Regions from separate parts of the Paenibacillus sp. sgz302190 genome, predicted to be linked through region 2. Evidence: riboswitches for the same ligand, from Rfam matches in the RefSeq annotation. Region 2 holds a riboswitch; each other region holds the start of a gene.
What was found. A riboswitch is a leader RNA that binds a small molecule or an ion and turns the genes downstream of it on or off. The one in region 2 is predicted to bind cyclic di-AMP.

Region 1 (3,486 bases), on a different contig from region 2:
GGTGCGCCACGCGGATGCCCATATCCCGCTCCGGATAAATGACGCGGTCCACGCCGATTTTATTCAGCACTTTGCCGTGCAGCTCGGACAGCGCCTTGGCGACGACCATTTTGACACCCAAATCTTTCAGCACAATAGCGGTTAAAATGCTGGCCTGAATATCGTCGCCGATCGCGACGACCGCACAGTCAAAGTTGCGCACGCCGAGCGACTTCAGCACTTCCTCGTCCGTGGCATCCGCCACGACCGCATGCGTCAGCTCGGAGCTCATCTCGTCGACCGCTTCTTCGTCCTTGTCGATGCCGAGCACCTCATAGCCCAGCTTGATCAGCTCCTTCGACAAGCTGGATCCGAATCGGCCCAGACCGATTACCGCGTATTGATTTTTTTTCATCTCCAGTATCCCCTAACCAATCGTAATTTTACCCTCAGGGTATCTATATAATTCTTTTTCCTGTTTCGGCTGCAGCGCGTAAGCGAGCGTTATAGGACCGAGCCGGCCGGCGAACATCGTCAGGCTGAGCATAATTTTGCCGAAAACGGTCAGCGACGGCGTAAGCCCCATAGTCAAGCCGACAGTACCGAAGGCGGACGTCACTTCGAACAATATTTTCAAAAACTGCACGGACTCCGTCGTCGATAACAGCATGGACACGAATATGACGAGAAAGAGCGCGATCATCGTGAGCGTAATCGCTTTGAGAATGCGGTCCTTCGCCAGACGGAAACGGAAAATGACGATATCTTCCTTGCCTCGGATCATCGTGATGATGGCGGCAATGAGAATGGTGAACGTCGTCGTTTTGATCCCGCCCCCCGTCGAGCCGGGAGAAGCCCCAATAAACATGAGAATCACCATGAAAAATTGCGACGCCTGACGCATGGCGCCGATGTCCACCGTATTCGCGCCGGCCGTCCGGGGCGTGACGGATTGGAAAAACGAAGCCAACATTTTTCCGCCGAAATTCAGCGGTCCTAACGTCTTGGTGTTCGTGTATTCGAATATAAATATCACTAGCGCGCCGAAAACGATCAGAAATCCCGTCATGGCAAGCACGACTTTGGAATGCAGGGAAAGTTTCTTCGTTTTGTGATATTCCATCAAATCGGACAAGACGATGAAGCCGAGACCTCCGAGCACGATCAGCGCCATCGCGACGACGTTCACCGTGAAATCGTTGACGTATCCGGTCAGCGAGACGAAAGGAGCATCGGCGGTGCCGAACAGGTCGAATCCGGCATTGTTGAACATCGAAACCGCATGCCAGATGCCGAAGTACAGCGCCTTCGAAAATTCCATGTCGAACGACCAACGGATCGTGAACAAAATCGCCGCTATCGCTTCGATGCTTAATGAATAAATAAGTACTTTGCGGATCAGCCGCACAATCCCTTCCATACTGCCCTGGTTGAACGCCTCCTGTAGCAGCAATCTTTCCTTCAGCGTAATTTTTTTGCGCAGCACGAAGGCGAACAGCGTGGCCATCGTCATGAAGCCGAGACCGCCGATCTGGATCAGGCTGACGATGACGACTTGTCCGAACACGGTAAATGCCGACCCGGTATCGACCACGACGAGGCCGGTTACGCAGGTCGCCGATGTGGCCGTAAACAGCGCATCGATAAAAGGCAGCGACCGGCCGCTCGTCGAGGCAAAAGGAAGCGTCAGCAGCCCCGCTCCGATCAAAATAATGGCGGCGAATCCAAGGACCAGAATTTGCGGAGGCGTAAGCTGCCAAATGCTTATTTTTTTCATAAATCCCCCTGTTGTCATCAATTGAACACGCAAAAAAAGACACTGGAAATCCAATGCCTTATTCGGAAATGGTTCCTGACGTAAAGCCTACGAGGTTAGCTGACGGATTCGGGTGCGCGCAGTCACCCTATTTGTCCGGTTTTTTGACGCCGGAGACAAAATTCACCCCAAATTACATGGTTCCCCCGTTTTCAACAAGAAATTCGGCTTTTTATTCAATTGATATGAATTATATATCTGATTTATTGTTCCGCACAAAGTTGTTTTCAGCGGATTTGCGGGGGTTTTCGCAGCATTCCATCGTGTCTGGCAAGCAGGAGAGGGCGTTACGATTCGAAATCGCGAATTTGCCCCGGTTTACGTTTTATTTTGCATGAATTGGTTTTCCTTAACATCTGTGATACTTTTAATTTAGCGTATTTGCGAACCAACATTATCCAAGGAGATATTTTATCCCATGATGCGAATGAAATTGAACCGAACTTTGCTGATCCTCGCGTGCATCGGCGTGGCCTTGTATATGGGGGTCAATATGCTTGCGGGATATCAAACGGAAGAAGCGGCCCCGGCGGAAAGTCCGGCCGTTACGAAGCAGCAGGCGGCCGACGCGGCCGGGCAGTTTTTGCAAAGCCGCTACGGCATCGGCCAGCCGAGTACTTTCGTCGTATACCAGTCCGAAAAGTCGAGAAGCGGATACTTGCAGAAAGAACACCTTTTGCACGAGTATGAGCTGAAATACGGGGACCGCTTCCCGCTCGATTTCTATCAGGTCAGCGCCGTCGATCCCGGCAGCAAGCGCAAATTCGAAGTTGACGTCAACTACAAAAGCTTGCAAATCGTCGGCTGGCGCGAGACGCTCACCGGTACCGCCGCAGCGATCGGCAGGCAAAAAGCGGACCAGCTGGCCAAGGAGGAGATGAGCCGGCAGGGCTTTAATCCCGACGATTTCAGTCTTGTCGAGGAGCCGAAGAAAGCGGCCGGCGCGAACACGTACGTTTACGAAAAGAAAGCGGAAGCCATCGGCGGTTCCAAGCTGCGCTTGCGGATCGATTTTGACGATAACGCTTTGGTCGGCTATGCCGTGCAATTCAGCATCCCAGAGGACCATCAGGCATGGCTTGACTCGCAGGATCAATCCGCCTCGTTCATGACCTGGATCAGCATGGGCTTTACGTTCCTGATGTCCGTTGCGGCCATCGTATATGCCGTCAGGCACCGCAAGCAGATGGATTTTCGCAAGGGCCTGCTGCTCACTGTTATTTTTACGACGATTTACATCGCCAACAACATCAATATGTATCCGGCTTTCAAAACGATGTCCGGCGATATCGCAGACAACGGAACCGCCACATTGGCCGGCTCGCTGTTCATGAACGTCGTCACGCTGCTGCTCGGTCTATCGGTCTACATCTCGCTTGCTTCCGGCAGCCGGTGGTGGGAGTCGAACGGGTGGAAGCCTTGGCCGGCTTGGCGGGAATCGCGCTTCGGATCGGAAGTGTTTCACGGAATGGGCCGGGGCTACTTGCTCGCCCTGTTCATCCTTGGGGTCCAGCAAGTTCTGTTCTATGCGGGCGAGGTCCGCTTCGACGTATGGGCCGTGAACGATCCGGGGGATTCCGTATTGAATATGCTGGAGCCCAAATTGTTTCCGCTGATGGCGTGGGCCGCCGCAATATCGGAAGAAGCCGCTTACCGGCTGCTCGGCATCCTGCTGTTCAAAAAGCTGTTCC
Region 2 (3,486 bases):
CTATAACTTACCGGCCGGGCAGATCGACATCCAATCGATTTCGAATCAGTTGGGCAAATCGGCAGCCTTGGAGGATATCAAGATTCAAATCGAAATTGCTGTGTCAAAAACGCCGGCGCAAGGGGTTCTGAAAGAATCCGGGGAAGGGAAAATTTCGGTCGTTGTCCCGCCGCTTGATTTTACGGTAAGAGCTTTTTATAAGGACAAGACGATCGAAGTCAACGGGTTCAAAGCTTATGTTGAACGTACAATAGCGATTCCGGATGGCGTTGATCCTGACAAAATCACAACTGGTGTCGTGGTTGAAACGGATGGAACGCTGCGCCATGTGCCGACCAAGATCGTGCGGCTGGACGGCAAGCTTTATGCCAAGATAAACAGCATGACGAATAGTGCCTATTCCGTCGTATGGCATCCGGTTGAGTTTAAGGATGCGGAGGCGCACTGGGCCAAAGAAGCGATAAACGATATGGGATCGCGTATGATCATCAATGGCGTCGGCAAAGGCTTCTTCAATCCCGATCAAGATATTACACGAGCGGAGTTTGCGGCAATTTTGATTCGCGGATTAGGAGTGCAGCCAAAAGCAGGGGCACTGTCTTTCTCTGACGTTAATTCGAAAGATTGGTATGCCGGCGCGGTTGGAACGGCCTTCGCGTACAACCTGATTAGTGGTTTTGAAGACGGCACCTTCCGCCCGAATGATAAGATTACACGCGAACAAGCGATGGTGATCATGGCCAGAGCAATGGCTATTACAGGGCTCAAAGCGAAGTCTTCCGCAAATGCAGGACAGCTATTGAACTCCTTCACCGACGCGGGTACGATATCGAATTGGGCGAAGAACGGGATTTCCGACTGCTTGGCATCCGGGATCTTTTCCGGACGAAACGGCGCCGTGCTGGATCCTGGAGCCTTCATATCAAGAGCGGAGGTTTCCGTTATTGTTCAAAGACTTCTGCGAAAGTCCGATCTGATTTAATGCGGAATCCCGCTGCGTCATTGACTCTCCGGCGGTGTTTGTGTAAGATAAAAATACGCTTAATTTCCGGTTTAACGAATCGGAAAGCGGGGGAACCAATCTTTTTGGGGCGAATCATGATGTTTATGTAGGGAACCATCTTTCCCGAGCCCGGCAGCTAACCTCGTCAGCAGTAGGTGGGTCATAGTTGCATTGTGTTATATTTGCATTTGCTGACCCGTTTATTCGGGTCTTTTTGCGTTCAATTGGACCCGACGTATAGTTTTCGGCCCGGAGGCATCGACATGTCCTCTTGCCGGCTATAAGACGGGTCATTTTTATTTTGCAGCTTTGATCCGCGGAAGGAGGAGATAGATAGCCGTCTTGGATTCGTTGAAAGCCAACATTCTGTCTTTTCAAGGAGGATGAAATATGCCGCAACCGAAATATATTACCGATATTGATAAAATCCTGGAGATTCCCGAACGCGATCGAACAAGGTTGAAGCAAATAACGGAAAAATTCGTGTTTCGCGTAAACGATTATTACTTGAAACTGATAGATTGGAACAACCCGGAAGATCCGATCAAGAAATTGATCGTTCCCAATGACGGGGAGCTGTCCGAATATGGAAGGTGGGACGCGTCGGATGAGGACACGAATTACGTCGTTCCCGGCTGCCAGCATAAATACAGGACGACGGCCCTTTTGATCGTATCCGAGGTTTGCGGCGCTTACTGCCGCTATTGTTTCCGCAAGCGGTTGTTCCGCAACGATGTCAGCGAGGCGATGTCGAACGTCGACCCGGGGCTGGCCTATATCGCCCGGCACAAGGAGATCAACAATGTGCTGCTGACGGGAGGGGACAGTTTGATCCTTTCCACGGCAAGGCTGAACGGCATCTTCGAACGGTTGAGAGCGATCGACCATGTGAAGATCATTCGGCTCGGCTCGAAAATTCCCGTGTTCAATCCGATGCGGATCTACGAAGACGAGAAGCTGCTGGAGTCCATCCGGAAGCATTCCGACTCGGAGCGCCGCATCTACGTGATGGCGCATATCAATCATCCGCGCGAAATTACGGCGGAAGCGAAGAGGGGCTTCGAAGCGCTCCATCAAGCGGGAGCGATTGTCGTGAACCAAACGCCTGTTCTAAAAGGGATCAATGATCGGCCCGAGGTGCTTGCGGAGCTGCTGGATAAGCTTTCGTGGGCGGGTGTCACGCCTTATTATTTTTTCATTAACCGGCCCGTCGCCGGCAATAAAGATTTCGTACTGCCGCTGGAACGCGTGTACCGGATCGTGGAAGAGGCGAAGGCCCTCACGTCCGGCCTGGGCAAGCGTGTCCGCCTATCGATGAGTCACACTTCCGGCAAAATCGAAATTTTGGCCATCGAGAATGGGAAGGCTTATTTGAAATACCATCAATCCCGGGACGACCAGTACGGGAAATTTATGGCGCTCGACTGCCCTGAGCATGCGGCCTGGTTCGATGATTTGCCCGGAAATGAGCAGTTCTGGAACAAGCCGAAAAAGAAAAACGACAACATTGTCTCCGCCAACGAATTGCTAAGCCGCTAACCGTTTTCTCATGCGCCGCCGCTAACCGTACCTGTACCCGGGAGGGGGCCGCGCCTCCGTCTCGGGACGTAGGGAAAATCGTTCCAGGGGTGCTGGCGGAGCAAGCCGATTTATTCTAGAATGAAGTAAATATTGATTTTATGGAATAGCGGAGGTAAACGGTGGATAAGAAGACGCTGCTTGGAGCACTTCTCGTCTTGGCGGGAATTTTCTTCTTCTTTACGAGTCAGGGAAATGCGATGGATCCTGGGATGGTGTTCGCCTATTTTTGGCCAAGTTTGTTTGTCATTCCTTTGGGGCTCCTGTTTCATTGGATGTATTTCTATGCGACTCGGCGGCGTGGGGCCGGATTGTTGATTCCGGGAGGGATTCTCCTTGTGGCCGGAGGCGTATGCCAGATTTCCATGCTGTTCGACATCTGGGAGTATACGTGGCCGGGATTCCCGCTGGCGGTAGCGTTCGGGCTGCTGGAGTTTTACTGGTTCGGCGGCAAAAACAGATGGATCCTCCTTCCCGTCTTTATTCTGGGAAGCGTTTCGGTGATCTTTTTCGCCATCTTCACGCTTGGGAGTATCATCAGCCTGAACATTATGGGGCAGTCTTCGCTGGCGATCGGGTTGATTGTCGTAGGGTTGATCGTTATGTTGACCAAGAAACAAGGGTACGACGCATAAGTGCTTCTGCCGGCAGGCCGCTTCCAATCGGGAGCGGCTTTTTTGCCGTCGCGTTCGAGCGGTTTTCGGCGAGCCTGGCATGCTCTTGCCGGAGGGTGACCAGGCGGCGGGAGGTGGCTGGGGCGGAGCTGAGGCTGCTTGATAGCATGCACCGCGCAGCTCCCGGCGCGCGTTGATGCGCTGCTTGATGGCGGTCGGTTGATCATATTTGTTGTGATATTTGTGTTACATATACAAAAACAAGGCTTCTTTTTGTGCAGATTTATGTAA
Region 3 (3,486 bases), on a different contig from region 2:
CCCGGGCGGGCCGCCATGCGGTCGGCCACCTCTTTTTGAATCATCACGACGATATTTTCCAGCGGAAGCTTCTCTTCGAGAAGCTTCATAATGATCGGCGTCGTGATGTAATAAGGCAGGTTGGCAACAACGCTGATGCCGCCAACACCGGCAAAATGCTGCCGGAACAGCTCCGGCAGGTCCAGCTTTAACACATCCCCACGCACGACCTGGGCATGGGGGTACGGCTCCAGCGTCTCGCCCAGGATGGGCAGCAGACGCTGGTCGATTTCGATGGCCAAGACGCGCCCAGCCTGCTTGGCCAACTGCTGGGTGAGCGCCCCGATGCCCGGGCCGATCTCCAGCGCGCCCTTGTCCGGGCCGAGCCCGGCGGCGGACACGATTTTGTGCAAAATATTCTGGTCTACGAGAAAATTTTGTCCGAGGCTCTTTTTCAGCACCAGATCGTGCTTCTTAAGTATTTCTTTCGTTCTGTTCGGTGTAGCGACATCCTCAGGAAGCGCCCGGTTGGAAGTATTCATGTCACAGCCCTCATTTATTTAGTAATTCTACCGCCGCTTCAAACTCCTCGCGGGTGATTTGAAACATCGCACAGCGCTTGTAAAATTGCTTGCCGTTGCAGTAGCCGATGCCGAGCGCCTTGCCTGCCTCCAGCCTCCGGGAGGCCGCTTCGGCGTGGACGATGAGTCCCGCCGCCATCAGGTCCTCCCAGGTGACCAGGGAGACGGCTCCTTCATACTCCGTCCGCAAATTGCTCAGCGCCTGCCGGATCGTCTCCGGCGACGCGTTCTCAACCCCGATGTCGCCCTTGTACTCCGCCTGCTCCTGCGTAATAAAGGCATGCTTGCAGCCGGGCACCTTCGCCGCCACGATTTTGCGGATCCGCTCCCCTGCATGATCCGGATCGGTCAAAATAATAACTCCGCGCCGCTCCTGAGCCAGCGCGATCCGTTTCAACACGGCCGGACCTATTGCGGAGCCGCCGGTTTCGATCGTATCCGCCTCCACGGCCCGGCGAATCGCTGCGGTATCGTCTTTGCCCTCGACAACGATAACTTCTTTTATCATACAACGTTCCTTTCCCTGTACGCACAAAAAGAAGAGGGGTCTCCTCTTCTTTTGCCATTCGTGAACGACCTATCTATCTATATATACATTCTGCCCATGCAGAAACCGGATTACCCCTTAATTCTCAGTCGGCTTCTTCGGCCCTACGACATAGACGGTATAACCGTTCTTCGTGCCGAATTTGTTGGCATAGCTCTCATCTTCGAAGTAAACGTCGATCGTTTGCCCTTTCACGGCGCTGCCTGTATCTTCAGCGCGCCGGAAGCCAATACCGTCGATGTACACCCACCATCCGAGCGGAATAACCTTCGGATCTACCGCGATCGTTCTGCCTTCGGTGACTGTAGTTCCTGTAAACGTCTTGCCAAACCCGGGGCTGTCCGCGGATTTGCCGGTAGACTCCACTCCCGCCGAATATGCGGTGAGTTTCACGTTTTTGAGAATTTGTTTGTAGCCGAATTTGACGCCATTCTTTGAAATTTCATCCACGCTAGGGGATGAGGCCGATAAAGCGACGACCGGATTTTTCGTGCCGATGGCAACGACTTTTTTCACACTTTCCGTTTGAACCTGTTCATCTACAACTGCTTCGGAAACCAAAACGCCGTCTTCGAATACTTTTTCCATTTTTTTCAACAGAACGCCCTCTTTGCCTTCCTGGACGACCTGTTCCTTGCCTTTGAGCAGCGATGCATCGTTCTTCTTCTCGGTATCGAACGCGATCGGTTCCGTTGTTTCGTTCTGCTCTTTCTTTACCCTGACAACTTTGACTGTATCGCCGGGTAAAAGCGAAGATGCCGGTTCAGGAGTGACTCGGTCAAGCTCCCCAAGTGCAATATGTAAATCCTGCAATGCACTTTCAACCGTTCTTGCAGTTGTGTAAACAGTGGTGGTCTTTCCATCAGCAGTCAATTGAATCGGTGACGCATGATCGATCACGAATTTCTCTCCGCCCTTGATCGGAGTCGTGAGCGCTGCAGAAACTTGATCGTGTTCACCAATCTTAATGGCTTGTTCATCCAGTAGGCGTTGCAGGACCCATTGCTTCGTATGCACAACGGTTTCTTGTCCATTCACAACTACGGATACGCTCTTGGTAGCCGTACCGTACAACAACACCAAAAACATGAAAGTCATAGCGATTGAAATCATACCTAGGCTTAAAATCAAACGCAAGTTTTCATGCTTCCATCGTAGTGCCAAGGACATGCTGGATGATCGACTTACATGGGTCTCGGTTAAAGAGATGTTGCCCACTTCTTCGGTCCTCCTTCAAAGCCTCGCCGCCCGTGTGTTACGCATGATTAAATTAGACGCGACTAAGGTCAGTTTGTGATTAACTTAATAAGCCTCTCCAGCTTTGCAGCGGAGTTCACCCGACAACAACGCGGCCATTACCGGACGCTGCTGCGGTAGTCCCACCTCCTTCGCTTTTCATCCTATGATCATCTAGCCTGCACTATCTCGAAAAAATGAAAAGACCAGCGGAAAGAGGACTCTTCCCGTGGCCTTGTATGCATAGAAAAATACAACCAGACACGACAATCGTTACCTCTCTCGGTACGCTTACGAGGTTAGCTGACGGATTCGGACGTGAGAGTCGCCCTACCTGGACAACAAGCTGCTTGCTCGTTGTCGTTGGATTCACCCCTGATATTCATTCTGCTGGCATTCGGCGGTTGCATGTGCTTCCGAATGTTTGCAGCGGTTCCCCCGTTCCCATAAATGGAACTCAGCGAATGGAAATTTGGCAAATTGGTTATTAAGTTATTATGAAAAGTATATTACGCTGTAAATCTAAACCTGTAAAGGGATTATCGCCCGCTAAAAAGGGCGGAATTCGGAAATAATAAACATTTCCGGCTATAAATCTTGGTCTTTAGTACGTTTTTCTCATTATAACGTATTCTGACGCTTTTTTTCGCAATTCTTACGTTTAAATTAGGCTTTAATAGCAATTTTGTTTATAATGGGGATGGGTGAAATTGGTTCAAAAATGCCAATAATTTGCTGAAAAGGAAGGCCTTTCGATGAACCCCATTCTACAAGTCGACTCCCTCTACGGGGGATATCTTCCAGGAAAACCTGTCCTGCACGGACTTACTTTTTCAATCCGCCAAGGTGAAATGATGGGCTTGATCGGACTCAACGGCGCAGGCAAAAGCACGACAATCAAAAATATTCTCGGCCTGCTTCATCCGCAAAAAGGCACGATCCGCGTCAGCGGCCTCACCCTGGCGGAAGACCCGCTCGCCTACCGAGCAGCGTACGCTTACGTTCCCGAATCGCCCGAGCTTTACGAGGAACTGACCATCCGCGAGCATCTGGAGCTGACGGCCATGGCATACGGGCTGACCAAGGAGCAGTTCCTGACCCGATCCCAGGCGCTTTTGGAAGAGTTCCAAATGAAGGACAAGC
Region 4 (3,486 bases), on a different contig from region 2:
GGACCCGAAGATCGCGGAAATCATTCTGTATCATCACGAACGCTGGAACGGCCAAGGGTATCCCAGCGGATTAAGCGGCGAGAACATTCCTGCTTTTGCCCGGATTTGTGCAATTATCGATGCTTTCGACAGCATGGTTTCCGACCGTCCGTACCGCAAAGGCTTATCGATCAACACGGCGGTACAAGAACTTTTGTCACACAGCGGGACGCAGTTTGACCCGGACTATGTAGCCCTCTTTTTAAGTTTGTCCGAATCGTTTCCGGACGTATATCCATTCAAATAAACCGGCCGAGACGGCGGCAACGACTCGATATTAACGTTAAACAGGCGTCTATGTCAATAAATAAGCCGACGGCGCGGCGCTTCCGAACAAAATCCCCCCGGACTTTCCCGAAAGGACAGTCGGAGGGATTCTTTTTTGCGCAAAGAGAGCTACTGTTTTTTAGCGATTTTGGTTAAAATGAGCTGTTTAAGCGAAGCGTCGCCTTCTATGGCTTGTTCTTTATATTCAAACTCTACCTGATCGTCTTTCTTGAACTTTTGCACGGCATCTGCCGTACCGTCTCCCAGCTGGAAAGCGGCGGCTTTCTCGTCCACGATAAGCTCGACCGTATGCGGATCGGCCAGGCCTACATAGCGTCCCGTTCCTTTTTTCACGGCTGCTGCATCCGCCTGCGGCGTTGCGGACGGGACAGGAGTAACTGTCGGGCTGACTGCCGGACTGGCCGCTGCTGACGGTTCCGGCGTCCTCTCGCTGTTATTCCCGGAGGGGGCATCGCTGCCGCAGGCTGCCAAAGCCAGCGTCAGCGCACTGCTTACCAGCAAGCAGGCCAACTGCCGCTGCCGGCTTTTCTTCGTCTTGTTCATTTCATCACCTCATCTATTGGACGCGGCAGATAAGGTTATGGTTTAGAATAGAAAAAAGCCCTGCAAGCCGCTCAAGAAACGAGCGGTGCTTTGCCGGGGCTTTTTTCACATAAATCGATCAAATTACTTGGATTCAGCAGTCAGTTGGTTGTAAATATCGTCCCACAAAACGCGGCGGGCCGATACGTACCGTTTGGAGTAATAAGACTCACTTAGTTTGTTCTTCATAACACCTTTATCGGTAGCCGAGTGGATGAATTCACCGTCTCCCAAATAGATGCCTACGTGAGAAATACCTTTGCCGTCTGTGTTGAAAAAGACCAAATCGCCTTTGCGCAAGTCCTTTTTATCAACCCAGTTGCCTTCTTCGTCTTGAGCTTTGGAACTATGGGGAAGGTCGATACCGAATTGCGCGAACACGTAAGCGGTAAATCCGGAGCAATCAAAGCCTTTCGTTGTCGTACCCGCATACTTGTACGGAGTTCCGAGCAATCCGTCAACCGTTTCATCCAAAGTGGATTGTGCTGCGAAAACACTTCCTGCACCAATACTCAAACACAAAACAAGACTGACAACGAGAGCAACAACCTTTTTCAACTGCTTGTCTCCTTCCGGTGCCTACGAGGTTAGCTGGAGGGTTCGGTTGAAGGTTCCCTATGATCCCTGTGTTGCGAGATCAATTCACCCGGAATGGTTCCCCCGTTTCCCAAAAAATCGGGAATTCGGCATGAAATGTTGGTTTATTTTTCCTAGTGCTTAGGATTCGGCATAAATATCTAAAATCCTCCTTCCAAGTGCACTATTCTATAAAAATATGTGAAATAGTTCGGAAAATAGACAAAAAAAAGCCCCTTTTTCAGGGGCTTGAGCATATTTTCCGATATTTGGGCGTTTTTCGCTGAATATTGCTCATAGATTTAGAGAGTTGGCGGGCGTTCGCTACGAATTTGCTTTGGCGGACCACAACTGATATTGAGAGGCTAGTACCCACATTTGCAAAAATATGTTGAAAAGCGGGAACAGCTGATAAATGAGAAGGGCAATCAGACCTGCCCAGATGTAGGAAGCGATGACGTTGACACCCGTCAATAGTCCCGACCCGATCAAAAGCAGCAGAGCGATGCCGACGATAGGAAGCAGGTGCCGGACAAAGGCGAGCAGGGTGGAGAGAATTCCGCTTCCGGCAGCGAGCGCGAACTGCAGATGCATGAAGAGGAGATGCATGAGAAATCCGTATGCAAGCATTCCGGCCAGCCATGGCAGCATGTCAACGGCGGCGTTCTCGTAAGATCCGCTTTGCGCAAAGATCGACTCGGCCTTCGGGATCAGCCAGGCGAGGGGAAGCAGCGTCAGCGCGATCCGTACTGCGTAGCAGAGGAAAAAGGAGAGCCACATCTCCGATATGCCTTTAAAGAAGCGGTATCCCGCATTTTGGTCGGTGTGGATCAGCGAATAGTAGATGCCGGCGTTCAGCAGCGGCGTAAGCAGCATGCGGCTAGCGAGAAGCACTGCCAGCCACCATAAATAGGAATGGCTCAGGTCCGTTTTGAACAGTTGAAACTGGCTTTCGGCCAGGAACAAATGCAGCGTCTGCTTGGGCTGGCCGTTTCCCGGAAAGCGATGCATGAGCGGCACGAGCACCGATTGCACCATTTTATAGAGGAGGGCTCCCCAACCCATTTGATACAGGAACAGCATGATGACCGCAAAAGGCTGCCGCAGCGCCGCCCGATAGCCGGACTTCATATAAAGAGTCATGCAGCGTTCTCCTTTCTACCAGGCTACCCAGCCGGAGATCGTTTGTAAAAGCTGAATGATGCCGAGGTTCAAACGTATTTTCCATTTGGGGTCTATCCGGGCCGACATGAAATTGTTGATATGCTTGTTTTCCAGCACGAGCGAATAGCCCGGATCGATGCGAACCCACTCGACGGGAGCAGCATTCGTCAACTTGTACTCGATGCTGCTCTCCGCGCCGTTCCAGACCTTATCCAGTGCGGTGCCATCGGTAAAATGGAATTGAATCGGCACCTCCGGGGAATTGCCGCCCCGTTTGGAGATTAGCACGGTGCTCTCATATCCGGGTTTGCCGTCTGCCAGTGCCGCAGGCTTCACTTGAATCCGATCAACCGCAAAGTCCATCATCATGCTGCCGTACACATACTGGTTGAAAAAATCGTCCCATTTCGCTTTGGTGACTTCCTCCACAACATGTTGAAAATCTTTGGTCGAAGGATGCTTGAACTCCCAGCGGTGGAAGTAGGTCGTCATGATGCGGTCCATCGTCTTGGCGCCGACCTGCTTTTCGATGGCTTTCAGCACCAGCTTGCCGCGTATGTACACATTATCCGCATATTCGCCATGCCCTTTGTAATCCCAGGCATTCAGTTTAAGCGCGTTGGGCGAGGTCACATAGCTGGCCTCTACAGGCAGATTCGGCGAAACGCCGTATTCCGCCTCCATGACTTTGTCCTCCGCGTAGGAGGTGAAGCCTTCGTCCAGCCAAGCTTCTTCGAACTCGTTGGAAGCGACGAGGCCGTAAAAAAATTGATGGCCGATTTCATGAACGACCACCCGTTCCAGCTCCAAATCGGGCTTCTTGTCGCTGGCTCCCCA

Region 1: another riboswitch for cyclic di-AMP. It lies ahead of AC6RNO_RS10530 (TrkH family potassium uptake protein); the one in region 2 lies ahead of AC6RNO_RS15460 (KamA family radical SAM protein).
Region 3: another riboswitch for cyclic di-AMP. It lies ahead of AC6RNO_RS31065 (resuscitation-promoting factor); the one in region 2 lies ahead of AC6RNO_RS15460 (KamA family radical SAM protein).
Region 4: another riboswitch for cyclic di-AMP. It lies ahead of AC6RNO_RS34900 (NlpC/P60 family protein); the one in region 2 lies ahead of AC6RNO_RS15460 (KamA family radical SAM protein).

The regions. Positions count from the first base shown of each region.
Region 1 is NZ_JBZYAO010000007.1:29,768-33,253, reverse strand. Features, by position in the region: gene AC6RNO_RS10535 (potassium channel family protein) at 1-394, opposite strand, end outside; gene AC6RNO_RS10530 (TrkH family potassium uptake protein) at 407-1,756, opposite strand; cyclic di-AMP (ydaO/yuaA leader) riboswitch at 1,826-1,975, opposite strand; gene AC6RNO_RS10525 (CPBP family glutamic-type intramembrane protease) at 2,214-3,486, shown strand, end outside.
Region 2 is NZ_JBZYAO010000012.1:91,198-94,683, reverse strand. Features, by position in the region: gene AC6RNO_RS15465 (S-layer homology domain-containing protein) at 1-982, shown strand, start outside; cyclic di-AMP (ydaO/yuaA leader) riboswitch at 1,029-1,168, shown strand; gene AC6RNO_RS15460 (KamA family radical SAM protein) at 1,394-2,542, shown strand; gene AC6RNO_RS15455 (hypothetical protein) at 2,704-3,216, shown strand.
Region 3 is NZ_JBZYAO010000043.1:13,195-16,680, reverse strand. Features, by position in the region: gene rsmA (16S rRNA (adenine(1518)-N(6)/adenine(1519)-N(6))-dimethyltransferase RsmA) at 1-521, opposite strand, end outside; gene rnmV (ribonuclease M5) at 532-1,068, opposite strand; gene AC6RNO_RS31065 (resuscitation-promoting factor) at 1,186-2,325, opposite strand; cyclic di-AMP (ydaO/yuaA leader) riboswitch at 2,616-2,816, opposite strand; gene AC6RNO_RS31060 (ABC transporter ATP-binding protein) at 3,099-3,486, shown strand, end outside.
Region 4 is NZ_JBZYAO010000061.1:651-4,136, forward strand. Features, by position in the region: gene AC6RNO_RS34890 (HD-GYP domain-containing protein) at 1-286, shown strand, start outside; gene AC6RNO_RS34895 (LytA/YqiH family protein) at 436-870, opposite strand; gene AC6RNO_RS34900 (NlpC/P60 family protein) at 994-1,467, opposite strand; cyclic di-AMP (ydaO/yuaA leader) riboswitch at 1,471-1,608, opposite strand; gene AC6RNO_RS34905 (hypothetical protein) at 1,810-2,628, opposite strand; gene AC6RNO_RS34910 (M1 family aminopeptidase) at 2,644-3,486, opposite strand, start outside.